2 linked regions of the Microbaculum marinisediminis genome follow. The protein of the gene in region 1 interacts with the protein of each later gene in a pairwise test. Links are inferred from orthologs where the notes say so. Each region holds a gene or a part of one and is shown on either strand. Other genes may lie near its edges.

Region 1 (8,020 bases):
GTCGTCGATCAGGTGCGCCGTCTGGTCGAGGCGGGCTATGCGGAGGTGGTGCTGACCGGCGTCGACCTCACCTCCTATGGCGGCGACCTGCCGGGCCATCCGCGCTTCGGCACGCTGGTCCGGGCCATCCTGCGCCATGTCCCCGAGCTGGGGCGGCTGCGCATCTCCTCGATCGATTCGGTGGAAGCCGACGACGACCTGCTGCGGGCGATCGCCGAGGAGGAGCGGCTGATGCCGCATCTGCATCTGTCGCTGCAGGCCGGCGACGACATGATCCTGAAGCGGATGAAGCGGCGGCATTCGCGCGCCCAGTCGGTGGAGTTCTGCGACGCGGTGCGCCGGCTCAGGCCCGACATGGTGTTCGGCGCCGATCTGATCGCCGGCTTCCCGACCGAGACCGACGCGATGTTCGAGAACACGCTGAGGATCGTCGCCGATTGCGGCCTGACGCATCTGCACGTCTTCCCGTTCTCACCGCGCACCGGCACCCCGGCGGCGCGCATGCCGCAGGTCGACCGGCGGCTCGTCAAGGAGCGCGCGGCGCGGCTCAGGACGGAAGGCGAGGCGGCGCTGAGACGCCATCTCGACGCCGAGATCGGCCGCGACCGGCTGGTGCTGGTGGAAACCGAAACGAGCGGACGCACCGAGCAGTTCACCGTCGCCCGGCTCGACCGGGCCTTGCCGTCCGGTTCGGTCGTCAGGGCGCGCGTCACCGGCCATGACGGTCGCCGTCTCGAGACCCGCGTAGACCCCATTGGAATGGCGGCAGCATGAGCGAAGAGAAGTCCGGCCCGAGCCTTATGGACCGGCTGCTCGGCCGCAAGGCTCCGGAAGATCAGGCCGTCGCCACCGGGACGGACAAGCCCGGGACGGCGGAGCCCGCGACGGACCAGTCCGGGGCGGACGTGTCCGAAACGGGTAGGTCCGGGACCGAGAAGCCGCGCTCGTGGCTGCAACGGCTGCGCGCCGGGCTGTCGCGGTCGTCCTCGGCGCTGGGGCAGAACCTCACTGCGCTGATCCGCAAGCGCAAGCTCGACGACGAGACGCTGCAGGATCTGGAAGACATCCTGATCCAGGCCGATCTCGGCGTGGAAACGGCGGTGCGCATCACCGAGCGGCTGGCCAAGGAACGCTACGACAAGGAAATCGACGACGTCGAGCTGCGCACCGTGCTCGCCCAGGAAATCGAGGCGGTGCTGGAGCCGGTGGCCAAGCCGCTGGCGATCGATCCGGCGAAGTCCCCGCATGTGATCCTCGTCGTCGGCGTCAACGGCGCCGGCAAGACCACGACCATCGGCAAGCTCGCCGCGCAGTTCCGCCGCGAGGGCAGGTCGGTGGTGCTCGGCGCCGGCGACACGTTCCGCGCCGCGGCGATCGAGCAGCTCAAGATCTGGGGCGAGCGCACCGGCGCGACCGTGGTCGCCCGCGAGCAGGGCTCGGACGCCTCCGCGCTCGCCTTCGAGGCGTTGCAGCAGGCGCGCGCGGCGCAGGCCGACGTGGTGATGATCGACACCGCCGGGCGGCTTCAGAACCGCACCGAGCTGATGGCGGAACTGGAGAAGATCGTCCGCGTCATCAGGAAGCAGGACGAGACCGCGCCGCACGACGTCCTGCTGGTGCTCGACGCGACGACGGGCCAGAACGCCATGAACCAGACGGAGATCTTCCGCCAGGTCTGCGGCGTCACCGGGCTGGCGATGACCAAGCTCGACGGCACCGCGCGCGGCGGCATCCTGGTCGCCATCGCCGCCAAGCACGGCCTGCCGGTCCACGTCATCGGCGTCGGTGAGGGCGTCGACGACCTGCACCCGTTCACGGCGAGCGAGTTCGCCCGCGCGATCGTCGGAGAGGCGATCGACGGCGATGCGACGGAGGGCGGCGATGCCGGCCGGGAACCGTGACGTGACGCCGCGCCGGCGCCTGCCCTCGGGGGCGGATCGCGCCGCCGCTCTGCCTGTATCCCCCAAAGGACGCATCGGGAGTTTCCAGCCATGACCCGTCCCGAAACCGTCGAACGCCATCCCGGCCCGCCGGAATGGGTGCGCCCGGCGCTGGAGCTCGGCCCGCTCGTCATCTTCTTCATCGGCAACTGGAAGCTCGGCATCTTCTGGGCGACCGGCCTGTTCATCCCGGCGACGCTGATCTCGGTTGCGATCTCGTGGATCATCCTGCGCAACGTGCCGGTGATGCCGCTGGTCACGGCGGTCTTCGTCACCGTGTTCGGCGGGCTGACGCTGTGGCTGCAGGACGACGTCTTCATCAAGATGAAGCCGACCATCGTGAACCTCGCCTTCGCCGGGATCCTGGTCGCCGGGCTCTATTTCCGCCGCACGCTGCTCAAATACGCCTTCGGCACCGTGTTCCAGCTCAGCGAGGAGGGCTGGCGCGTCATCACCTGGCGCTGGGCGGTCTTCTTCGTCTTCCTGGCGGTGCTGAACGAGGTCGTCTGGCGCAACTTCTCCACCGACTTCTGGGTCAGCTTCAAGGTGTTCGGCATCATGCCGATCACCATGCTGTTCGCCGTGGCGCAGCTGCCGCTTCTGAAGAAATACGGGCTGGAGGACGAGGCCGAGAAGGCCTGAGCCGCCTACCGGGTCAGCGGCTTGCCGCCGGGAAACAGGTCGCCGGTCTGGCCTTGCGGGTTGACGAAGGGCGGGGCGGCCTCGCCGAGTTCGCTCGCCCTGTCGTGGCCCAGCGCCCAGTGCACCGACGGGAAGGCGAGCTCGTCCCAGGGGATGTCGGCCCAGTCGAACAGCTTCACCTCCAGGCTTTCCGCGCCGGGCGAGAAACCGCCGGCGAGCGTCGCCTGGAAGATCACCTGCACCTGCGACAACCGCGGCACCGAATAGACGGCGAGGATGCCGGAAATGGCGATCTCGGCGTTGGCCTCCTCGAACGCCTCGCGGCGGGCGCCGGCATCGGGGGCTTCGTTCAGTTCCAGATAGCCGGCGGGGATCGTCCAGAAGCCGCGGCGGGGGAAGATCGCGCGGCGGCAGAGCAGGATCCCGCCCTGCGACCGGACCACCGAGCCGACGACGACCTTGGGATTGTCGTAGTGGACAAAGCCGCAGCGCGTGCACACGCGCCGCTCCAGCGTGTCGCCGGGCGGGACGGTGTGGTGGAAGTCGGGCTCGAGATCGCTCATGACGTGAAATGGTGCCGTCAAGCGCGCGGCAAAATCAATCCGTCCGACGCGGTGTCACGACGAGTGCTTCATCAGGAAGAGGGCTTCGGCTTCAGCGCCTTCTCGATTTCGGGCATCAGCCGGTCGGCCAGCGAGCGCGCGTTGAGCGGGCCGACATGCTTGAAGACGATGCGGCCGTCGTTGTCGACGACGAAGGTCTCGGGCACGCCGTAGACGCCCCAGTCGATGCCGACGCGGCCCTTCTCGTCGGCGCCGACGGCATCGAACGGATTGCCGTAGCGGCCGAGGAAGCGGCGGGCGTTGTCGGCGCCGTCCTTGTAGTTGAGGCCGAAGACGCGGAAGCGGTCGTCCTCGCCCAGGGCCTCGATGAAGGGATGCTCCTCGCGGCAGGGCACGCACCACGACGCCCAGACATTGACCACGGTCACGCCCTGGCCCTTGAGGTCGTCGGTCGAAAAGCCCGGCACCGCCTTGCCGTCCTCCACCAGGCCGTCGAGGGCGGGGAGGCTGAATTGGGGCACCTCGCGGCCGATCAGGGCGGAGGGCACGACGCTCGGGTCACCGGCATAGAGGCGGAACAGGAACAGCCCGGCGAGACCCGCGAACACCACCAGCGGCGTGGCGACGACGATGCGGCCGAGCAGCGAGCGCTTCGGTCTGGCGGCTTTCGCGGGCGCGGATTTCTCGGGCGCCGGATTCCCGGGCCCCGACTTTCCGGGAGCGGTGTCCTCGGCGGTCATCGGTTGCCGCCCGCGCGGCGCACGCCGCGCCTGTCGAGTTCGGCCAGCGCCGCCTTCTGGACGCGGCCGTCGGCGACCACCCAGACGACGAGGCCGAGCAGCACGGTGGCGGTCAGGGCATAGGCGGCGACGATGAATCCGAGATGGTCGACCATTGGCTCAGCTCCTCGATCTGGTCATTGCGCGGGCGCCAGCGCGCCGGCCGCCCTGACGCGCAGCGCCCGGACCCGGCGGCGCATCACCTCGTTGCGCATGGCCGCGGTATGTAGGGCGAAGAACAGGAGCGTATAGCCGACGCCCATGGTCAGAAGCGGATACAGCATCGAGGAATCGATCGTCGGCCCGTCGAGGCGGAAGACGCTGGCGGGCTGGTGCAGGGTGTTCCACCAGTCGACCGAGAACTTGATAATCGGGATGTTGACGAAGCCGACCAGCGCCAGGATCGCGACGGGCCGCGCGGCGCGGGCGGGATCGTCGAAGGCGCGCCATAGCGCGATCAGGCCGAGATACATCAGGAACAGGATCAGCACCGAGGTCAGGCGCGCGTCCCACACCCACCAGGTGCCCCACATCGGCTTGCCCCACAGCGAGCCGGTGACCAGCGCCAGGAAGGTGAAGGCGGCGCCGATCGGGGCTGCGGCCTTGGCCGAGACGTCGGCGAGCGGGTGGCGCCAGACCAGCGTGCCCAGCGACGACACGGCGACGATCGAATAGCACATCATCGCCAGCCAGGCGGCCGGCACGTGGATGTACATGATCAGCACGGTCTCGCCCTGCTGGTAGTCGGCGGGCGCGCGGAAGGCCAGGAAAAGGCCGAGCGCGCAGACAAGCGCGGCCGCGGCCCACAGCCAGGGCAGCAGGCGTTCGGAGTACGCCATGAATCGGGTCGGGTTGGCGAGTTCGATCATCACGCGATCCTTCGCCGCCTGTTATGGCACAAAGTTCGGCGGAACTGAGATACGAAACAACGTCGCGGCACGGCTATTCCTACTCCAGCGCCAGTTTCAGCGCCGCGGCGGCGGCGATCGGGGCGAGAACGAGGCTCAGAAGCGTCAACGCGGCAAGGACCAGAAGCGGCGTCGACATCGGCACCGGGCCGGTGATCGCCGCGTCCGTCGCGCCGACGCCGAAGATGAGCACGGGCACCGTCAGCGGCAAGACCGTCACCGGAACCAGCAGGCCGCCGCGGCGCAGCGCCACCGTCAGGGCCGCGCCGATGGCGCCCAGGAAGGTCAGCGCCGGCGTGCCGACCAGAAGCGTCAGCGCGACGGCGCCGAGGGCGGCGGGATCGACGTTGAGCATCAGCCCGAGCAGCGGCGCGGCGACGACCAGCGGCAGGCCGGTCGTCACCCAGTGGGCGATCGCCTTCACCGCGACGATGACGACGAGCGGCGTCTCGGTCATGGTCAGGAGGTCGAGCGAGCCGTCCTCGTGATCGGCCTGGAACAGCCGGTCGAGGCCGATCAGGGTGGCCAGCAGCGCGCCTATCCAGAGGACCGCCGGGCCGACCCGCTTCAGGAGGTTCAGGTCGGGGCCGATGGCGAAGGGCATCAGCGCGATGACGATCAGAAAGAACACCGCGCCCATCATGGCGCCGCCGCCGACGCGCAGCGACAGGCGGATCTCGCGGCGGAACAGGGCGGCGACGGCGCCGGTCATGTCGCGTCCCCTCCAGTATCGGCACCCGTTTCAGCGCCGGCATCGTTCCGGGCCGGGTTTGGCGCGGGGCCGCCCATCTCCAGCACCCGCGTCTCGAAGGGCAGCGCGTCATGGGTCGCCACGAGTGCCAGGCCGCCGCCGGCGAGATGGGCGCGAATCAGGTCGAATAGGCGCGCACGCGCCTGCGCGTCGATCGCCGTCGTCGGCTCGTCCAGCAGCCACAGCGGCCGCTCGCAGGCGATCAGGCGGGCGAGCGCAAGGCGCCGGCGCTGGCCGGCCGACAGGATGCCGGCGGGAAAGTCGGCGAGCGCGGCAAGGCCGACCTCCGCGAGCGCAGTGCCTGTATCGGCCTTGCGCCGGCCGAGCATCCCGGCCCAGAAGCCGAGGTTCTCGGCAACGGTGAGCGCGGGCTTCAGCGCGTCGAGATGGCCGACATAGTGGGCGTACTCGCCGACCGGCACGTCCTCGGCGGCACCGTCGAGGCGGAGCCGGCCCGCGCTCACGGGCACCAGCCCGGCGACGAGGCGCAAGAGCGACGACTTGCCGGCGCCGTTGGGGCCGCGCAGCACCAGAAGCTCGCCGGCATCGACCGCGAAACCGAGGCCGGAAAACACCTCGCGGCCGCCGCGCACGCACGCGAGATCGTCTCCCACCAGCTTCATGGTGACGGCCTCATGCGGATCTGTATCGGGCGCGCGATCGGGTCGCCATGTGCGGGACGGGCCTCGCCTTTCTCACGTCGTATTGGCACCACTCTTAGAAATTCTCTATATACCCGGCAAGTCGGGCCGGCGCCTGCGACGTAAGTCGTGGTCATATTGCGCACCGTGGACGCTGCCCCATCTCGCCCTGAACCCCCGAACGCAAGAGGCCGACGCAGTGACCTCCACCTCCCTCGACAGTTTCAAAGCCCGCAAGACCCTCAAGGTCGGCAACAAGACCTACGAGTATTTCAGCCTCAAGGCGGCCGAGAAGAACGGTCTCAAGGACATCTCCTCGCTTCCCTATTCGCTCAAGGTCCTTCTGGAGAACCTGCTGCGCAACGAGGACGGGCGCACCGTCAAGAAGGCCGATATCAAGGCGATGGCGAGCTGGCTGCGCAAGCGGTCGTCCGACCGCGAGATCGCCTTCCGCCCGGCGCGCGTGCTGATGCAGGACTTCACCGGCGTGCCGGCGATCGTCGACCTCGCCGCGATGCGCGACGCCATGACCGCGCTCGGCGGCGATCCCAAGAAGATCAATCCGCTGGTGCCGGTGGATCTGGTCATCGACCACTCGGTGATCGTCGACGCGTTCGGCAACCAGCGCGCCTTCAAGGTCAACGTCGATCGTGAATACGAGCGCAACGGCGAGCGCTACCGCTTCCTGCGCTGGGGTCAGGAAGCGTTCGACAACTTCCGCGTGGTGCCGCCCGGAACCGGCATCTGCCACCAGGTGAACCTGGAGTATCTCGGCCAGACCGTCTGGACCAAGAAGTTCAAGACCAAGGACGCCAAGGGCAAGACCAATACCGTGGAGCAGGCTTTCCCGGACACGCTGGTGGGCACGGACAGCCACACGACGATGGTCAACGGCCTGTCGGTGCTGGGCTGGGGCGTCGGCGGCATCGAGGCTGAGGCCGCGATGCTCGGCCAGCCGATCTCGATGCTGATCCCCGAGGTGATCGGCTTCAAGCTGACGGGCAAGCTCAAGGAGGGCGTGACGGCGACCGACTTGGTGCTGACCGTCACCCAGATGCTGCGCCAGAAGGGCGTGGTCGGCAAGTTCGTCGAGTTCTACGGCGCCGGCCTCAACCACCTGCCGCTCGAGGACCGGGCGACGATCGCCAACATGGCGCCGGAATACGGCGCGACCTGCGGCTTCTTCCCCATCGACGAGGACACGATCCGCTACCTGAACCAGACCGGCCGCGCCAAGGGGCGTATCGAGCTGGTCGAGGCCTACGCCAAGGCGCAGGGCATGTACCGCACCGCGCGCGCCAAGGATCCGGTCTTCACCGATTCGCTCGAACTCGACCTCGGCGACGTCGAGCCGTCGATCGCCGGTCCGAAGCGGCCGCAGGACCGGGTCCTGCTGTCCGAGGCCAAGCCGAAATTCGTCGAGGCGCTGAAGACCGAGTTCGGCAAGGGCGAGGAGATCGAACGGCGCGCCGAGGTTGACGGCGAGAGCTTCGATCTGGGCCACGGCGACGTGGTGATCGCGGCGATCACCTCGTGCACCAATACCTCCAACCCCTACGTGATGATGGCCGCCGGCCTGGTCGCCCGCAACGCCGCCGCGCTCGGGCTCAAGCCCAAGCCGTGGGTGAAGACGTCGCTGGCGCCCGGCAGCCAGGTGGTCGCCGAGTACCTGGAGAAGTCGGGGCTGCAGAAGGAGCTCAACAAGGTCGGCTTCAACCTGGTCGGCTTCGGCTGCACCACCTGCATCGGCAACTCCGGGCCGCTGCCCGAGCCGGTGTCGAAGACGGTCAATTCGG
Region 2 (3,483 bases), on another replicon or contig:
CGGTCGTGGCGGCGACGTCGGCCATCATCGGCATTTCGCGCCGGCAGGGCGGGCACCAGGTGGCCCAGAGATTGATCACCTGCGGCGTGCCGCGGCCGGCAAGGAAGCTGTGGTCCGCGCCGGAAAGCGTTTCGAACGTCTCCGTGGGCAGCGCGATCGCCCTGGTGCCGCCGACGAGCTGTGAGGTGGTGTTCCAGACGATGAAGGCCGCGGCAAGCGAGGCGAGGGCCCAGGCGCGCTGGCGATTGGTCCGCAGCACCAGGAGGACGCTGAGCGCGATGGCGGCAAGGCCCGCCGGCCAGTAGAACCCGCCCTGCCACAGCGCGAAGGCGCGCAGGGGCTCGTCGGCGAAGCTGCGCCAGTTGATCGCCACGTGGCCGAGCCGGGCGGCCGCGATTCCGCCGATCAACACCCACCAGGTCCAGGCATCGAAGCGGCGGTCGATCCGACGCGCGATCACCCCCGCCACGAGGATGAAGACAAGGGCGCCGAGAACCACCGCGAAGCGGTCCGCGGCAAGGACGAGCGGCCCGAGCGAGACGGCGTTCATCGACCGGCCTCGCCGAGGCGTTCGGCCGACCGCGTCAGCCGGGCGACGGTGACGTCGCCGACGAGCCGGGTGTCCGGCACCTCGCGCGCCTGGGCGTCGAAGAACAGCATGGTCGGGGGGCCGGCCACGTTCAGCTGTTCCATCAGCGCCGTGTTCGTCGCGTTGACGTCGGTGAGATCGGCCTTCACGAGCTGGAACCCCGACAGGCCGCGCCTGACGGCGTCGTCGGGCAGGACGGAGCGCTCGATGGTGAAGCAGGTCACGCACCAGTCGGCGGTGACGTAGACCATCGTCGGCCTGCCGTCGGCGGACGCCAGCCGCGCGCGCAGGTCGTCGGCGGACAGGACGGTGGCGAAGTTCAGGGGCTGCGTGGCCGGTGCGGTGCCGCCGCGTTGTGCGAACGGCGCGAGCGGCTTCAGCGGATCTGTCGCTCCCGACGTCGCGCCGACCATCAGGATTGCCCCGTAGATCGACGCCACCGCGCCGGCGGCGCGCGTTGCGGCCAGCACCGAACCGGCCGGCAGACGGGCCGTGAACGCGAAGCTCGCCAGGGCAATGAGCAGGATGGACCACAGGGCGAGGTCGAGGCCGGTCGGCAGCAGCGGCGTCGCCATCCAGATCGCGGTCGCAAGGAAACCGAAGCCGAACACGCAGTTCACGCTTTCCATCCAGGCGCCGGCCCGCGGCATTACCCGGCCGCCGAGCGTTCCCATGATGATCAGGGGGATGCCTTTGCCGAGGGCCAGACCGAACAGCGCCGCGGCGCCGAGCGCGACATCGGCGGTCTGGGCGATGTAGAGGAGCGCGCCCGCCAGCGGGGCGGTCACGCAGGGGCCGACGATCAGCGCGGACGAGAAGCCCAGCGCCGCCGCCGCGCGTTTCGATCCGCGTTTCGACCCATTCTGGCCGCCGGTGCGAGCCGCCACCCAATTCGTCCAGCGGGCCGGGAGCTGGAGCCTGAACAGCCCGAACATGGACAAGGCCAGCACGACGAACAACGCCGCCAGCACGCCGACCGTCACCGGGGATTGCAGGGCCAGTTGCAGGTTCCGGCCGGACCATCCGGCGATGGCGCCGAGGATCGCGAAGGCGGAGGCCAGTCCGGCGACGTAGACGGCGGACAGCGTGAAGCCGCGGCGCGCCGTCAGTCCTTCGCCCTCCCGGCCCAGCGCCGCCGCGAGGATCGGGTACATCGGGAAAACGCACGGCGTGAAGGCGAGCAGCAGGCCGAAGAGCGGGAACATGGCGAGCACCATGAGGGTGCCGCCGTCTCCCAGGAGCGACTGGATGAGGCCGGGGTCGTCCGCCAGCGCGAAGCCGGCCGCGGCCGCCGTGTCCTGTCGGGTGGCCTCATCGGCCGGGTCGGGCGCCATGCTCCACGCGACGTCGGGCGATGCCGCAGGGGAGGAAAGGCCGGAGGAAAGGCCGAAAGCCCGCCCGGGACCCGGGCGCGCCGCCGGATTGGAGACCGCCAGCGTGGCGACGTCGATGCGGCGGGTTTCGGGCATGTAGCAGATGCCGCCGTCCTGGCAGCCCTGATAGCCGATCTCGACCTCTCCGTCGCCGGGGTCGGCGACGATGGCCTCGGCCCGTTCGAGATAGATCTCCGTCTGCCCGAAGGTCGGGTCGTCCTTGCGGACGCCCGGGGGCGTTTCAATGGCAAGCGGCGCGCCGTCGGCGGCGCGGGCCGCGATCTGCTCGCGGTAAAGGTAGTAGCCGCTGGCAATGTCCCATCTCACCACGATGGCGCCGGCGTCACCGCGCGACACTTCGAGGGCGAATGCCTCGTCGGCGGGCAACGGCGTTCCCGGCGATGCCGCCGAAGGAGCGGCCGTCCAAATCGCGGTTGCGGCAGCTACCGCCAGCGCCAGCGGTCCGATCGCGGCCAGAATCGCCTTTTTCATCACCTCCGCCTCGCAACGTGTCCGATCACAAATCCGTTCGCGCCGTCTGCTGAGGGGCGCAGCTTAAGGCAGCCTTAAGCTTGAGGCGGTTCGGAGCGCGTCAGAGAAAACTAAAGAGGTAGCGAGATGACGCAGGATGCCAAGGACCCGGCGATCATGGGGCAGGCCGGCCTGGTGGAGGCCGGACGGACCGGAGCGACAATCGGCCGGCGCGCGTTCCTGTTGGGCGGGGGCGCGCTCGTGGTTTCGGGATGCGTCGCGTCCCCGGCCAAGCCGCCGTCGGCCGATGTCGCGCTGGCGGCGCCGACCAGGCCCTTAAGGCCGCCGATGTACGACGCCGTACCGACCGAGCCGTTTCCGATTCCCGCGGTCGACGTCGCCGAGATGGACCAGCGGTTCTGGCGCGCGGATGTCGACTACGCGATGTCCTACGCCCCCGGCACGGTCGTCGTCGATACGCCGAACCGGTATCTCTACCACGTCAAGGAGAACGGCCGTGCCACCCGCTATGGTATCGGTGTCGGCAGAGAGGGCTTCTCCTGGTCCGGGCGGGCGATCGTCGCCTACAAGCGCGAATGGCCGCGCTGGACCCCGCCGGACGAGATGGTGGCGCGTCAGCCGGAACTGGAACCGTACAGCATCGCCAATGGCGGCATGGACCCCGGCCTCAAGAATCCACTCGGGGCGCGCTCGCTCTATATCCACGAGGGCGGCAGGGACACGCTGTATCGGGTTCATGGTACGCCGGAGGCCTGGAGCATCGGCAAGGCCGTGTCGTCCGGGTGCATCCGCCTCGTCAACCAGGACATCATCCATCTGCATGGGGAAGTCCGGGACGGCAGCCCGATCGTCGTGATCCCCGATCCGTCGATGGGGCATCTGCTGGTCGGATAGCGGTCTGACGGCCGGGCCGTTAGGATGAAGACAGGGTGGTGCATGTCACTCCCTTGGAGATCACTCAATGAGGATTCTCGTCGTCGAGGACGACACCATGCTGCTCGACGGCCTCACCGTGGGGCTCGGGCTGAG

What was found.
Region 2: the proteins of MUB46_RS10540 (region 1) and dsbD interact in binary tests that used the Escherichia coli proteins (3 or more experiments, as listed by UniProt). The link is inferred for Microbaculum marinisediminis from one-to-one orthologs.

The regions. Positions count from the first base shown.
Region 1 is NZ_JALIDZ010000004.1:345,442-353,461, forward strand. What follows is about bases 2,052-4,947. They hold MUB46_RS10540 (DsbE family thiol:disulfide interchange protein), read right to left. Parts: upstream 3,886-4,947; coding sequence 3,217-3,885; downstream 2,052-3,216. Other genes in these bases: MUB46_RS10530 (septation protein A), read left to right, coding at 2,052-2,582; MUB46_RS10535 (NUDIX hydrolase), read right to left, coding at 2,588-3,145; ccmD (heme exporter protein CcmD), read right to left, coding at 3,882-4,040; MUB46_RS10550 (heme ABC transporter permease), read right to left, coding at 4,062-4,793; ccmB (heme exporter protein CcmB), read right to left, coding at 4,873-4,947. In the rest of the region: tRNA (N(6)-L-threonylcarbamoyladenosine(37)-C(2))-methylthiotransferase MtaB, read left to right, coding at 1-774; signal recognition particle-docking protein FtsY, read left to right, coding at 771-1,901; more of MUB46_RS10530, read left to right, coding at 1,992-2,051; more of ccmB, read right to left, coding at 4,948-5,544; heme ABC exporter ATP-binding protein CcmA, read right to left, coding at 5,541-6,206; aconitate hydratase AcnA, read left to right, coding at 6,424-8,020. UniProt on the Escherichia coli protein: Involved in disulfide bond formation. Catalyzes a late, reductive step in the assembly of periplasmic c-type cytochromes, probably the reduction of disulfide bonds of the apocytochrome c to allow covalent linkage with the heme.
Region 2 is NZ_JALIDZ010000008.1:258,031-261,513, reverse strand. Bases 1-2,984 are described here. They hold dsbD (protein-disulfide reductase DsbD), read right to left. Parts: upstream 2,455-2,984; coding sequence 547-2,454; downstream 1-546. Other genes in these bases: MUB46_RS18155 (L,D-transpeptidase), read left to right, coding at 2,581-2,984; MUB46_RS18165 (TlpA disulfide reductase family protein), read right to left, coding at 1-550. Also shown: more of MUB46_RS18155, read left to right, coding at 2,985-3,348; MUB46_RS18150 (response regulator), read left to right, coding at 3,416-3,483. UniProt on the Escherichia coli protein: Required to facilitate the formation of correct disulfide bonds in some periplasmic proteins and for the assembly of the periplasmic c-type cytochromes.